3 regions of the Shewanella sp. 10N.286.48.B5 genome follow, and region 1 is predicted to be linked to each of the others. Evidence: predicted binding sites of a transcription regulator. Region 1 holds the regulator's gene; each other region holds the start of a gene.

The links. Region 1 encodes MetJ, which represses methionine synthesis genes. Its sites were predicted from a motif close to TAGACGTCTAGACGTCTA; they were not measured.
Region 2: the regulator MetJ is predicted to act here: its motif matches at 2,346-2,363, upstream of BCU57_RS12940 (methylenetetrahydrofolate reductase).
Region 3: the regulator MetJ is predicted to act here: its motif matches at 2,925-2,942, upstream of metH (methionine synthase).

The regions. Positions count from the first base shown of each region.
Region 1 covers NZ_MCVG02000001.1:3,238,940-3,244,239, forward strand. Annotated here, with positions in the region: gene BCU57_RS13850 (bifunctional aspartate kinase/homoserine dehydrogenase II) at 1-695, opposite strand, end outside; gene metB (cystathionine gamma-synthase) at 758-1,918, opposite strand; gene metJ (met regulon transcriptional regulator MetJ) at 2,126-2,440, shown strand; gene BCU57_RS13865 (sulfite exporter TauE/SafE family protein) at 2,591-3,331, shown strand; gene BCU57_RS13870 (conjugal transfer protein TraF) at 3,393-4,586, opposite strand; gene BCU57_RS13875 (LysR family transcriptional regulator) at 4,705-5,300, opposite strand, start outside.
Region 2 covers NZ_MCVG02000001.1:3,012,237-3,017,536, reverse strand. Annotated here, with positions in the region: gene BCU57_RS12945 (B12-binding domain-containing protein) at 1-883, opposite strand, end outside; gene BCU57_RS12940 (methylenetetrahydrofolate reductase) at 1,368-2,342, opposite strand; partial or broken gene BCU57_RS12935 (type IV pilin protein) at 2,583-2,720, opposite strand; gene BCU57_RS12930 (TonB-dependent copper receptor) at 2,959-4,992, shown strand; gene BCU57_RS12925 (efflux transporter outer membrane subunit) at 5,260-5,300, shown strand, end outside.
Region 3 covers NZ_MCVG02000001.1:69,764-75,063, forward strand. Annotated here, with positions in the region: gene metH (methionine synthase) at 1-2,732, opposite strand, end outside; gene BCU57_RS00335 (histidine phosphatase family protein) at 3,030-3,731, shown strand; cobalamin riboswitch at 3,870-4,042, shown strand; gene BCU57_RS00340 (ABC transporter ATP-binding protein) at 4,160-5,047, shown strand; gene BCU57_RS00345 (iron ABC transporter permease) at 5,044-5,300, shown strand, end outside.

The DNA of each region.
Region 1 (5,300 bases):
GGATCAGCGTTAAATACCCCTTCAACATCGGTCCAAATAGTCACTCGTTCAATGTCCGCTAAGCTGGCAATTAAGGTGGCGCTGTAATCTGAGCCATTGCGGCCAAGTAATAATGTATCCCCTTTACTGTTGGCGCAGATAAAGCCGGTGATCACTAAGCGTGTATTTGGATTAGCATCCAGCAGCTTTTGGACTTTTTCGCGGGACTCATCAAGACGAATATTCGGCACAGGCCCTTCATCAGCCACCAGCAGTGAGCAGGCATCAATATTCGCGGCAGCAACGCCAGACTCTCTTAATAAGGCTGCCATTAATCGTGCTGACCAACGCTCACCAAAGCTTAATACATGATTGAGCTGAAATTCATTGCGCTCTTCAAGGGACAATAAACTGACTAATTGCGATTTATCGGTTGATAGGCGCTCACGTAAATCGCGCGCTTGTTCGTTTGAGAGAAGTTGCTCAATCAGGTTTTGCTGATAGCTCACCAGTACTTGTAGCTCTTCTTGCCACAAGTCACCGTTTTCTCTTAAGGAGAGTAATTTATATAAAAAGTTAGTACTTTTACCCGCAGCTGAAACAACGACTAAATCATCACTGTTGCCATGAGTCAGTAAAATATGGGCAACGCGGCGATAGCAATCTGCATCAGCAAGACTTGAACCACCAAATTTATGTAAATGACTGCGGGCCATTTTTCACTCCTTAAACAACATATACCAGCCTGACTACATGAATATAGCCAAGGGAGATTAACTTAAAGCGCAGCGACAGCAGCTAAGCCTACTTCAATATCGGCAACCAAGTCTTCAGCATCTTCAATCCCGACAGATAGTCGCAGTAAAGTATCTTTAATGCCAGCTTCATACCGTGCTGCAGGCGCCATTGCTCTATGGGTCATGGTTGCAGGTACGGCAACTAAGCTTTCCACTCCGCCTAAGCTTTCAGCAACACTGAAAATAGACAGTGCATTTAAAAAGGCGACCACTTCTGCTTCACCACCTTTAAGTTCGAAACTTAACATAGCGCCGAAGCCTTGTTGTTGCTTAGCTGCAATATCGTGACCTGGGTGGTCTTTTAAGCCTGGATAATACACTTTTTCGACAAGATTGCTGGCCTGAAGTACGTCAATAACTTGCTCAGCATTTTTTTGATGCTCGCGAATACGTACAGCTAAAGTACGAATGCCACGTAAGGTTAGGTAACTATCAAAAGCCGAGCCTGTTAGCCCTAAGGTGTTTGACCACCAGTGTAGTAACTCACCCAGTTCAGGGTCTTTTGCCACCACAGCGCCACCTACAACGTCACTATGACCATTGATATATTTGGTGGTGGAATGCATGACGATATCAGCGCCTAGCTCTAATGGCTGTTGCAAAATTGGCGATAAAAAGGTGTTATCAACCACAACTAAGGCATCGACTTTATGGCTTTGCTCAGCAATAGCTTTGATATCAACAACACGTAATAATGGGTTTGACGGCGTTTCTAACCACACCATTTTAGGTTTCTGAGCAATCGCATCACTGAGTGCTTGCTCATCTGTTTGATCAATCACCAGTAATTTAAATTGGCCTTTGTTGGCAAGATTTGTGAACAAACGGTAACTACCGCCATAACAATCGTGAGGCACAATCAGTAAATCATCGGGGCCTAATAAACTAGTGACCAAGGTAATCGCAGCCATACCGGTACAAGTAACCACCCCAGTAGCGCCATGTTCAAGTTTGGCAATGGCTTCACCTAACACGCAGCGCGTCGGGTTTCCTGAACGACTATAATCAAACTCTCTAGGGTTTTTATGGCCATCAAAAGAATAGTTTGTTGATAGATAAATCGGCGGGACTACAGCGCCGTATTGGGTATCAGACTCGATACCTTGGCGTACTGCTAGCGTAGCTGCGCGATGTTTGCTCATTGTAAACTCCTAAAGAATACACACTAAAGAGATGTCTAGATGGCTAAATGTACCTAAGCTAAGTCACATCGTCAATACAAATCAGCCGTTTAGACGTCTAAACATAAAGAAATCTATTTCCATTCGTTATAGAATAACCGCAATAATTTGACTGTTATTATTTAGCGGTTAAAATCTGCCACGAATCTATCGTATAAAGGTGAGTTAATGACTGAATGGAATGGCGACTATATCAGCCCATATGCCGAACATGGCAAAAAAAATGAACAAGTTAAAAAAATCACGGTATCCATACCTTTAAAAGTTTTAAAAGTATTGACTGATGAACGTACCCGCCGCCAGGTTAATAACTTACGTCATGCAACCAATAGTGAACTACTGTGTGAAGCATTTTTGCATGCCTACACTGGACAACCACTGCCAAATGACGGTGACTTATCAAAAGAAGGGCCTGATAGCATCCCATCTGAAGCAAAAGCTTTGATGGATGCCATGGGAATTGAGTGGGAAGATCTTGATTAAGTCAAGCTAGCGACTAGCGCTGAAGTACTTGCGCTAAAGTACTTGCGCTAAAGCATAAGCCTACTCAATTAATCAAACACTGCTCGTCATTTAACGTATCGAGCTCTCAAGCTGAGAGTGAGTTGCAGTATTGCGCCTAAAGAGTCGACAATGGAATTTATCGATCCGCAGACCTTGATGCTTGCATCGGTTATCATTTTTATAGGCGCATTAACCCAAGGCCTTATCGGTTTTGGGCTTGCGGTTGTTGCCAGTCCACTTCTCTATATCATCGACCCACAATTAGTCCCAGCCCCTGTGATTATGATGGGTTTTTCCATCGCCTTATTGACCTTATTGCGTGAACGTACTCAACTGGAGTTTAATGGGCTGCAATATGCGCTGCTGGGGCGAATACCTGGTGGCTTTATGGGCGCAGGTTTATTACTGTTTGCCCCCCAAGCAGTACTGGGGTTAGCCATTGCCTTTATTGTCGGCGCAGCGGTGTTGCTGAGTATTTTTAAGATCACAGCGCCAGTAAATCGGCTTTCGCTATTTATTGCAGGTGTCTTGTCGGGGGTATTTGGAAATATTGCCGCCATTGGTGGGCCACCATTAGCGATTTTATTAGCCGGTAAAGATGCGCCGCAGTTTAGAGCCGCGCTATCGATCTTTTTTGTTTTCAGCTCAATGATCGCACTGATTATTTTAATGCTTGCAGGCTTAGTGGAAGAAAAGCATCTGTGGTTGTCATTGATGCTATTGCCATCTGTCATACTCGGAAATATTGCCGCAGGAAAGCTAACCAATAAGGTTGATAAAAATAAGACTCGCATCGCCACTATGGTGTTATGTAGCTTAAGTGCATTATTGCTAACCCTTAAGTCGTTAATTGAATTATCAGCAGGCTAGTCGATCATCTTTTTGTGGCAGATATAAATGCAACAATGATGACAGCTAAAAATGATAACGCTTAAAAGTGATAAGAAGTTTGCAGCACAGCGCCAATGGCATCATCACCATAGCTGCCGCTCATATCCAGCTTAAAGGCTTGGCCGATGGCAAAGCCGGTGCCGAAAGAGTAAATATCTACGCTATTATCTTTTAAGTCATGGCGGTAGCCCATGCGTAAAAACAGCCAGTCAGTGGCTTTAACTTCACCGCCCACTCGCCAATACTGCACCGCATCAAACTCGCTAAAACGGCTTTGCTCCACCAGATCAATATCCGTGGTTAAGGTGACTCTGGACCAATCATAAGCAGCTCCCACTGTGACTAACGGCTCAATTTGGTATTCAAATGTCCGTCCTTGAGCTTCAACTGTGGTTATTTTTTTACTGAATAAATTACGAGCAGACAGCCCTAAGGTTAAGCTTTCTGTTGGCTCAATAGCCACCCCAAGATCAAGGTTAAATAAGCTGTCATCATTTCGATATTTATCATCATCAAAATCATCGACATCAAAGTTATTGGCACTGGCACTGTAATGATAGGTATCAATGCGTTGAAACTTAGGTGAAATCCCAACTTTTACAGGCATGTTAACTATAGATAGTGGAAAGCTTAACGCCACCCCAAAATCTGTGACTCCGGCGGCTAATACAATGCCTTGAGAGTCTAAGTCAGTGAGATCTGCAGGAGGGTTGGCGGGATCGAGATTAGTCAGCATATCAATATCACCTTGAGCAATATCAGCAACGCCCATAGCGTCAAGATGACTTTTGTAAAATAGCGCCATTGGCACGGTTTGAGTTGGCAATACTAATGCTGCGCCAATTGCGGCTGATACCGAGGCGTTAGTGCCGTTGAGGGCATTTAAATTAATAACTAAATCATCACGAAAACCAGCAATATCATCAGTATCATTGCCGTTTATGGCCGTTTCTAAGTCATCAAAACTGTCTTGTAGTGAGTCAAACTTATCAAGCATATTGTCGCTATCATCCACTTCAGCAGCCACAACCGGTAACAGTAAGGAGAACTCATTGGTTTTTGGGGCGTAAATAGCCAGTAAAGCGGGATTAATAAAACTTGCGCCGATACGGCTAGATGAGGCTACACCTGTACCGCCCATGCTATCACTGCGAGCTTCAAAATAAAGCTGACCCGCTTGCGTATTTATCGCAAACAGCAGTAAAAACAATAGCAGCGCTAAGGATCTCATCATTCACCATTTTCATTTTTAATTATCTAATAAAGATAGTCGAAAAATTAAAAATAGGCTTCAATCCCGTTAGACTTTTACGGCATAGATGAATTTAATCAGCCGTTTTTTAAATGTTATTCTATGAATCAGGTAGATAGCGCTTAAAATTTTCCATGGTGAATTGAATAAATTTTTTCAGCCTTTCTGGTTGGAATTTATCTTTATGGTAAAGCATATAAAAAGGCGTGTCGGGAATATGCCAATCATTAAACACATTCACTAATTGACCCGCTGCAATTTCATTAGCGCAATATAAATAAGGTAATCGCACAATGCCATTTCCTGCTAAGGCGCTGGCTTTCATAGCGCGGCCATTTTTACACTTAAAACCGCCCTTAATGGCAACGTCTACAGCTTGAGCATCTTGCCTATGGCCAAAGCGCCAATGGCTGATCGAGCCAGTAATACACAGGTGATTATTAAGCTCGCTTGGATGCTGCGGTTGACCATATTTCGCTAAGTATTCAGGGGCGACTAAAGTGCGGTTTTCGATGTCCATCAGCTTTCTGGCCACCAAGCTTGAATCTGCCAGTTCGCCCATGCGAAATACAATATCAAAATGGCCCTCGATTAAATCAACCCGCTGGCTACTAAAATCAAGATCGATAGTAATTTCAGGATACTGTTTAATAAAATCATTCACCAAGGCCACTAAAATATCTTCACCAATCACCC
Region 2 (5,300 bases), 230 kb from region 1:
GCATGGTAACGCTGATGATTACGGCTTTAGGTGACTCATTTGTAATATAATCAAGAATGGCATCTTTAGGTGCGTCGGCACCAAGATAGGTTGTATCCCATTCATTTGCTTCTAACGCTGTGGCAACCATCCATGAGCCAATTTGGTGTTGTTCAGATGCCGCGCAAGTTACCAATATCTTTGGTTTAGTTATTTCTGGAAGGTCTAGGTGCATTAGCAGCCCAGTGAGCACACGATTGGTAATGGCTGTGGCTAAATGTTCGGTGGATACTGATACGTCACCATTTTGCCAAAGCAAACCTATTTGATAGAGAGCGGGCTGAGCCTCATTATTAAAAAAACGCTCAAAGTCTTCCCATGTAGTGACTTTATTGAATGCATAGCTGTAGGCGTTACGGTGATCACCTGTAATAATATAGTGGAGAAAGGGGTTATCCATTGCAATAAACTCTTCTTCTCGGTTGCCTTTTATTAGGCTACAGCACTCATCATGGGCCCTAAGCATCCAATCGTATATTTGCACTAATTGTGCAGCCTCAATTGGTGGAATTGTCTTTAAAATCAATTGCTGCCATTTTTCTAGTTCTTCTTTAAAGTAGAGAAATGGCACCCCTTGAGAATGATAAGCCTGATAGACCCAGGGAAGTGCTTTCACTAAAGCGGTTCCATCACGGGATTCAATAACCTGGGAGATAAACCCAAGGTGGTTGCGGTGATTATTGATTAATAAGTCCAGCGAATTGCCATTTAAAAAACGACTTTGCTCGGGCTTTGAAATCCAGCGATTAATTTCTACCAGCATTTCTTCACCGAATTGACAATATGCATTAATGGCATTGTCAGTCACTGTGGCAAGTAGTGTATTGAGTTTTTGGCTATCCATAGTTAGTCCTCAATTGAACAGATACAAATTGAACTTATGCGCAAGGTTAAAAGTCGACAAAACCTAATGCTATTATAGTCATAATAAAGCTCATTGCTGGTTATCATTAAAGCAAAAGTAGTAAAAAATTAGGCAAGTTTAAGTGATGACTGTGCCTTTGTTTGAAATGCTTTGATGAGATAACTAAGGGCCTTTAGCGCCGCAAGTCGGTGTTGGTAAATGCTTCGACTTAGCAAGCACCTTGCTGACTTATAGGCTAACACTTGACCTTTAACCATTACTGCTAATTTACAGTTATCCCCCCATATTTAATTCAACAATAACTGATATTATTGGTTTTTTTCAATATTTAATTGTGGTTTATGTGATTTTTTAGAGTCAATATAAGCGCTTATGGCTAAGCCATTTGTTACTGGCGCTTGACGCTGAAAGCTTGCCTTATGGCGGCTATTAACACCATAGGGCAAGATTTTATCGCTGAGGACTATTTATTTAGCACAAATTGATCAATTTGATTTTGGGCTAAGGCTTGATCCATGGTGCCCTTTAGCAGTTTGTACATCAAAATCGAGGCATCAATCTCAGTTTTACGGTTAGTTAAACTTTCAATATTGAGCCCTAATGGAATATTAAGCGGTATAACCGCGGCTAAAATTTTCAGCAGGTTACTGTGATTAATCTTAATTGACTCATACAGAGGATCTTCTGCCGACAAAATACGCTGGCTGGTAGCTTCGGGTACCGACACACCTAACCAGTTGATAAATTCTAAGGTTTTAGCACTGCCGCAAGGTGAAAATGTCAGGATGATGCGATTAGGCTTGATATTGTTTAACGCACATTCTTTGGCGTAGCTGGTTAACATATCAATGGTTGCTTGGGCGTTATACACCGCCTGAGTGATGTAGTATTCACAGCCTTGGTTTGATTTACCTAACAGGCGAATATGTTCATTTTTTTTACTTAAATGGCGCTCTGCAATGGCCACGCCACCAAGGTAGAATGCTTGAGAGTGCGCCGCTAATACGCGGTAAGCGTCATTTAATGGTAATGAACTTGCAACCTGAGTCGATGGGGATCCCACTAATACCAAGTCTCTGACATTATTTTGATACCAAGCGCGGGACAACCACTCACTAAAGCCCTGTTCATCAAGACCGGCAACGCTCTTATAAGCAATAACTGGCTTGCCTGACTTTTGATTGATTAGCTGAGCGTAAGTACCAGAATCATGAGTGGCTTTAAAGGGAAAAGGCCTTGGGGTATCAATGCGGCTGGTTTCATCCTGAATATCGTAGATGATCAAACCATCAAAGTTTATCTCATCAAGGCGAGCTAACAATTTATCAGCGATAATACTGACCGATTCAAAATCAGTATCGATTTTTGGTGGGGTTGTACCAATAAAATAGATCCCACGGTGATGATCGGATGAACGCTGTTTTAATGATTTTTTCATGTTTAGCCGTCTAGATGGATGTTATCTCCATTGTGTCTTAAATTTTGACCCTTGTTAAGGCCGAAAAAGGGTATTTTTTGAAATAATTAATAACCACTTAAATTAGTCGGCGATAAGTTTTAACTCAGATGATTTTATCTGTCTGTGGGTTTGAATATAGAGCAAGCAGAGTCACATTTTCCCTATTAGTTGTGGTTAATGTACTTGGCTGAGGAGGTGACTTTATTGAGTTATCGCTGCGCCGTTTAATGCCGCAATTCTGGCATCGGTTGATAAATTGATGAATTTAGGTGCGGCAGTTACCGCTAGAATGGCAAGAATAATGATAACGACTACGAGCTCAATTAAGGTAAAACCCTTATTATGGTTAAGCGCCATGGCTCAAAAATCCATTTATTCAGTTTATTATTTGGCAGCGATGTTATTTCAAATGGGCTGCTACCCCTACTTATCTACTTGAATAAAAGGTTTTTTATTTATAAGAGTTTAGTATTTTTGACCTCCCTTTAATTAGCCTGTGACATAGTGTCGCAGTTTGTTGGTTTTAAGTTGAAACCTGTTCTGGTTAATTTATAAATGTCCGCACAAATATTATAGGTTTGTCATAGGACTGTTTATGTACCACTCTAAATTGATGATTTCTATCGCTGTCGCTTTAGGTTTTTTACCCACTTCCTTCGTTCAAGCCACTGAGGCTAATCCCACAGACACTCAGGCTGTTGAAACCACCCAAGAAAAAAAACACAAGCAGCACTGCGATAATAAAAGCTGTGATGACTACCTTGTGGTGACTGGGGAGTTAATGCGCGATCCTGCCAAAGTTGTCACCGATCCCAAAAAGCCCAGATTACCGCTGCCCGCTTATGACGGTGCAGGTTACTTAAAAACCATCCCCGGTTTTAGTATCGCCAGAAAAGGCGGCGCAGGTGGCGACCCTTCTTTAAGAGGCATGGGCGGTTCACGCATCAGTATTGTTGATGATGGACAGCATGTTTATGGCACCTGTGGCGGACGTATGGATCCGCCAACAGCTTATATTTATCCAGAAGCCTATGATGCCATTACAGTGATTAAAGGCCCACAAACAGTAAAATATGGCCCAGTAGGTTCCGCAGGGACGGTATTATTTGAAAAAGATCGCCATAGCTTTAGTGAGAAAAGCCTTGAAGGTCGCGCCAGCGTAACCGGTGGCAGTTTTGGCCGTAAAGATTACTTAGTCGAAATAAAAGCAGGTACTGAAACCCATTACATTGATTTTGATGCTAATAAGTCTAAAAGCGATCATTATCAAGACGGTGATGGTACCACCATTCAATCCCTTTATGACCGTAATAATTACAATTTTGCTTTAGGTTGGACCCCCGACGAGTCAACCGTGGTTGAGCTTGCTTATGGCAGCTCAAGCGGTGAGGCTGAGTACGCTGACAGAACCAATAAAGCTCGTGTGATCGATAATGAAAATGTCACCTTTCTGCTGCAAAAGGATGTTGATTTTTACTGGCTGAATAATATTGATTTTCAGTTATATAGTAATGAAAACGATCACGTTATGGATCAGTTTGACCGCGGCGTAAATGCAGGCACTAATGTCAGACGAAAAACCGCAGGTGGTCATTTATGGTTTGATATTTCAGCCAATGAAAAATGGGAAACCATTGTCGGGCTTGACTATATGGACAGTAAGCACAAAGGACGCAGCATCAATCAAGCAGAAGATAATGGCCTAGATGATTTATTAGCAAAACCCTTTATGCAGGACATGGCTTATATCAATACCGGCTTATTTGTTGAATCAAGTTATCAGCTTAACCAAGGTAAAATCTTGACGGGGCTAAGAATGGATCAATGGCAAACCAGTTTATATGTGGCCCAGCAAGGCAGCCGTGATGATGACTTATTCAGTGGCTTTGTTCGCTACGAGTTTGAGACTGATAAAAGCCAATATTATATTGGCGGCGGCCATGCCCAACGTATTCCTGACTATTGGGAGTTCATGAAGGCAGACAATAATGATTTGTCACTTAAGGCATTTGATTTAGATGCTGAAAAAACCACCCAGCTTGATGTTGGCTGGATTTATCAAGACGATATTGAAATATCCACGGCGTTTTATTACGGCAAAGTGGCAGACTACATCTTAATTGATGCTAATACTGCCAAGACCGCAGCTTACAATATTGATGCAACGATTTGGGGCGGCGAATTAGGCCTGCTATATCCATTTACTGATCAATGGTCGGCGCAAACCACCGTCAGTTATAGCCATGGTGAGAATGACACTGACAATACACCACTAGGGCAAATATCCCCTTTAGAGGGTCGTATTTCAGTGAATTATGAAGCTGAAAATTGGACCGCTGGGTTATTTTGGCGGATGGTTGCGGCGCAAGATAGAGTCGCAATAGGTCAAGGTAATATCTCAGGACAAGATCTGGCTGAAAGCAGTGGTTTTGGCACATTGGCCATCAATGGCTCTTGGAAGCATGATGATATTTTAGTGAGTTTTGGTATTGAGAACTTATTTGATATTACCTATGCCGAACATGTTAGTCGCTCTGGAGCGGGTAATGACATTCCTGGTAGTTCACCACTATTTCAAGTTAATGAGCCGGGTCGAACCGCTTGGGTAAAACTTGATTACAATTTTTAATAAAAACCGGCAGGCTTGTTACATTTAATAAGCCTGCATCATTGCCCACTTTGGGTGAAACCTCTGCTTTAATGCCTGATACAGCCGCCGACAAACTTGTCCCTAGCTGCAATACATTGCTTTTATTCACATAACCTATGTAAAGCTATGCAAAGTTACCCTTTGGCAGTTTTCTTTATAAAGTGATCTAATTAAAATCAATCACGTAACATCTAAATAATATTAAATCATATTAAATAATAATAAACGAAAATGGATTTCCAGTTAATGAAAACACGCTATACGCTAGTGGCGGTTGCAACTTCGCT
Region 3 (5,300 bases), 3.2 Mb from region 1:
GTTTTGCGTTTGGTTTGTGATAACCGCTTTTCACGCATGATGTCGTATTCAGCATAGGTTGCATCAATGGTGGGCTGGCGAGTGTCGTTATTTACCAGTTTTGACACCATAGGCACTGCGCGCGAGGCATCGGCAATGTAAATTGCACCATGTGGATAATGTGGGGCAATTTTTACTGCGGTATGAATTTTCGAGCAGGTTGCACCACCAATAATCGCCGGAATGGTTAACCCTTCTCGGTGGAAGGTTTTGACGTTATGTACCATTTCATCAAGGCTTGGGGTAATAAGCCCTGACATACCAATAATATCAATATTGTGCTCTTTTACGGCTTCGAGGATTTTTTCAACTGACACCATGACGCCTAGGTCGAACACTTCAAAGCCGTTACAGGCTAGCACCACGCCGACAATGTTTTTACCGATATCGTGCACGTCACCTTTTACGGTAACCATTAAAATTTTACCGTTTGATTGACCTTCAACTTTTTCCGCTTCAATGTATGGGTTTAAATAAGCCACGGCTTTTTTCATTACCCTAGCCGATTTAACGACTTGCGGCAGAAACATTTTGCCTGAGCCAAATAAGTCACCGACCACATTCATCCCATCCATTAATGGCCCTTCAATCACATCAAGTGGGCGGGTGGCAGCGGCGCGCGCTTCTTCGGTGTCTTGGTCGATAAACTCAGTAATGCCTTTCACTAAGGCGTGGGATAAGCGCTCATTAACGGGCAGACTACGCCAAGCTAAGTCTTCCTTTTTAGCCACTTGTTTGCCGTCACCACGAAAACGCTCAGCAACATCTAGTAGTTGCTCAGTATTGCTTGAGTCGGCAACGGGGCAAGGTAAATTCAGTACCACATTTTCGACTTTTTCTTTTAAGTCTTTGTCGATGTCATCAAATATGGCTAACTGACCTGCGTTAACGATACCCATGTCCATGCCCGCTTGAATCGCGTGGTATAAAAACACCGCATGAATGGCTTCGCGGACTGGGTTGTTACCACGAAACGAGAACGAGACGTTTGACACACCGCCAGAAATCATTGCATGGGGTAGAGTGGCTTTAATGTCTTTAATGGACTCAATAAAATCGACGGCGTAGTTATCGTGCTCGTCAATGCCGGTGGCAATGGCAAATATATTCGGGTCGAAAATGATGTCTTCTGGGGCAAAGCCAACCACATCAACCAGTATGCGATAGGCGCGGGTACAGATTTCGGTTTTACGGGCGCGGGTATCGGCTTGGCCATCTTCATCAAATGCCATCACAATAGCGGCTGCGCCATAGCGTTTCACTAAGGTGGCTTGCTGAATAAAGGCTTGTTCACCTTCTTTCATCGAAATGGAGTTAACAATCGACTTGCCTTGAACGCATTTAAGGCCAGCTTCAATCACGTCCCATTTTGATGAGTCGATCATGATAGGCACCCGAGAAATATCAGGCTCTGAGGCGATTAAGTTCAAGAACTTTTTCATCGACTCTGCGCCATCAAGCATACCTTCATCCATGTTGACATCGATGATTTGTGCGCCGTTTTCAACTTGCTCGCGCACGACATCTAGGGCTTCTTCAAACTTTTCTTCTTTGATTAAGCGCAGGAACTTGGCTGAACCTGTGACGTTGGCGCGCTCGCCGACGTTAACAAATAATGAGTTGCCATCAATGGTTAATGGCTCAAGCCCTGATAAGCGACAGGCAACGGGAATATCAGGTATGACACGTGGCTCATGGCTGATAACGGCATCGCGAATAACGCTAATGTGCGCGGGTGTACTACCACAACAGCCACCCACAATATTGAGCATGCCTTCCCGTGCCCAATCACTGATCACTTCGGCCATTTCTTCTGGGGTTTCATCGTAACCACCAAACTCATTAGGTAAGCCAGCGTTAGGGTGGGCAGAAACATAACATTCTGCAATCCGTGATAACTCTTCAACGTAGGGACGCAACTCTTTTGGGCCAAGGGCGCAGTTAAGGCCAATGGATAATGGTTTGATATGGCGCAGTGAGTTGTAAAAGCCTTCGGTGGTTTGCCCTGTTAGGGTACGACCTGAAGCATCAGTAATGGTGCCTGAAATCATTACAGGTAGCCGATCACCAATTTGATCAAACACTAATTCGATGGCAAATAATGCGGCTTTGGCGTTGAGGGTATCAAAGATGGTTTCGACCATGATGATATCTGCGCCGCCATCAATTAATGCACGGGTTGATTCAACATAGGCTTCGACTAATTGATCAAAAGTGATATTACGAAAACTGGGGTCGTTTACATCTGGGCTGATAGAGCAAGTGCGGTTGGTTGGCCCAAGCACCCCTGCAACATAGCGTTTAATACCCGTTTGCGCAGTAACGTCATCAGCGGCTTCACGGGCAACTTTGGCGCCTTCAAGGTTAATTTCTGCTGACAACGACTGCATGTCGTAATCGGCCATAGCAATCGTGGTGGCATTAAAGGTATTGGTTTCAATAATGTCAGCACCCGCTAACAGGTATTCAGTGTGGATATCTTTAATGATTTGGCGTTGGCTTAGCACCAACATGTCGTTGTTGCCTTTTACGTCACAGTGCCAGTCTTTAAAACGCTCACCACGATAGTCGGCTTCTTCCAGTTTGTAGTCTTGAATCATTGTGCCCATGGCACCATCGAGGATAACTATGCGCTGTTTTAGCGTATTTGTAAGTTGTTCAAGTACCTGACTGTAGGAAGTCGACTTCGCCATAACGTATTACCTTAATTGCTTTTATGCTAATCACTTAATCGAGCGTTAAATAACACGCTAACTTAAGTAGTTAGTGGATTGTGTTAACGGTTTTAGATGAAATAAGCATACCTTTATTTATGCTTTTATAGGGCAGAATAATGCGAAATCCCCTGTAATAAAATTCATCTTAAAATATTTTGTTTGGACATTTAAACGTATAGACGTCCATAATACGTTTAAATAGATTGTAAGAGCAAGCCCATTGCTCACACTAAAAACATAAGCCAATTGAAACGGCCGATGGAGTCTCCTTAGATGAAGCAAGCTAAGATAATATTGTTACGCCATGGCCAATGTGAGGGCGACAGTATTTTGCGGGGTAAAACCGATGTGGCGCTAACTGATTTGGGGCTAACGAACATGCACCAGAGTGCGGCTAAGCTAGGGCTATTAGGTTGTTTGCCATCACTGCAGCTATACAGTTCGCCTTTGGTGCGCTGCCATGCGTTTGCCGCTGAATTAGCGCAGCAGTTAAACCAAGTGAGTGCTGATTTAGCTTTACAGGTTGAGATAATGTCTCAATTACAGGAAATTGATTTTGGCTTGTGGGACGGAAAAAGCTTTGCAGAGCTTTATCAGCATAGCGCTAAAGCGTTAGATGCCTATTGGGATAACCCTTGGGAGCATGGCGCGCCCCAAGCTGAGCCCATGGCTGAATTTGAACAAAGGGTGGCGCAGGCTTTTGCGCAAATAACCTTGCAAGCTTACAACTTGGCTGAAGCTCATACTGCTGAGGCTAATAGTGCTAAGGCAACAGCATCAGCCACTGCTCTGGTAGTGACTCACGGTGGAGTTATCCGTCATATTATCGCTTTGGTGTTAGGGCTTGAGCGCTGTAAAGGGCTATATGGACAACTGAATATAGATTATGCCGCGACGGTAACCATTGATGTGTTTTGGCCTGAAGCTGATGATAAATCGACTAAAGCCGTCTATCGTTTAAACTGGAATAATTAGTTTTAGCCTAAAATTAGCAGAAAAAACTAACTTCACTTAGGCAGATATACCGTACAATATAAGCCGCATTTATTAAGTGCAATAAAATTTCAAATTAAGTCAATTTAGCTGCAGTTGAGTGCTTGTGTGAAATGCTTTAAGCAACACCAGTATCAAGCGGTTCGCTAAATGAGTAGGGAATCGAGAACTAGCCTAAATGCTGTTTAGCTCGAACTGTACCCGCAACTGTAAAATAGCATCTCATCACTTGTAAGATAAGTGATTAATGAATGCCATTAAGTCAGATACCTAGCTTAGTTTTTCTTGCTGAATTAGCAGCACCTAACAACAACTTGAGCGGGTAACTCAGGCGGAGTTTGTATCGTGATCAGTATTAAAACCCCAGATGTGGCTAAACATGCCTCTTGGATAACCGCAGGGGTAGTATCTTGACTACTGCGGCATTAACAGTTGATCAGCTAAGCTGGTCAGTTGCAGACAATGAGATCCTTTCTCAAGTCAGTTTTGCCTTGCAACGTGGTGAAATGCTAGGGCTTATTGGCCCTAATGGTGCGGGTAAATCCAGCTTACTGCGCTGCTTGTATCGCTATATCACCCCTGATGCTGGCAAAATCAGCTTATTTGGCGACAATATTAATGGTTTTTCTCATAAACAATTGGCCACTAAGGTTGCCGTTGTGCAGCAAGAGTCACCCCATTATTTTGATATGACCACCCATCAACTGGTTTCTATGGGCTTAACGCCCCATAAAGGCCTTTTTGAAACCAATACCCAAGCAGATGCAGATGATATTGCCAAGGCGCTGGCTAAAGTGGGTCTTGAGCACAAAGCCTTGCAGCAATATGAGCAGTTATCTGGCGGTGAAAAACAGCGGGCATTAATTGCACGGGCTATCGTGCAAAAGCCGCAGTTATTGATCCTTGATGAGCCGACTAATCATTTAGATATTCGCTATCAAATCCAAATTCTTGAGTTGGTTAGGCAACTTGGCATTAGCGTGATTGCCTCTATTCACGATCTTAATTTAGCCAGCGCAATGTGCGATAGATTGCTGTTACTTGATCAAGGAAAGTGCATCGCTCAAGGTTTACCTGATGAAGTATTAACAGAAACCATTTTGGGGAACGTGTTTGATGTTTGCTGCCAAATATCAAGTCACCCACAGCACGGTAAACCGTTAATTACCTACTTTTATGGTTATCAAAGTCATTATGACAATGCTAATCAAAACACTTGTCAAAGCTCGCAGCAAAACGCATATCCAAGCTCTGAACAAAAACATGGCCAATCAAACCACGGGCAGGGCGATAAATGACAGCCATTGATGCCACACAATCAGTGAAGCTAGCAAAGCAGATGAGTTTAAGTTTTAAGCATAAGCTACTGCTGTTTGTTACTGCCATAGTGACCTTAGTTACTCCAATCGCCGCGGCAAGTTTCGGCGCTGCTAATATCAGTTTTGAACAAGTCGTTAGCTTGTTTGCTAATCTGGCATTAGGTACAGGTGAAACAGATTCACTAACGCAGCGGATTGTGTTTGAGCTGCGTTTTCCAAGAATTATTTTAGC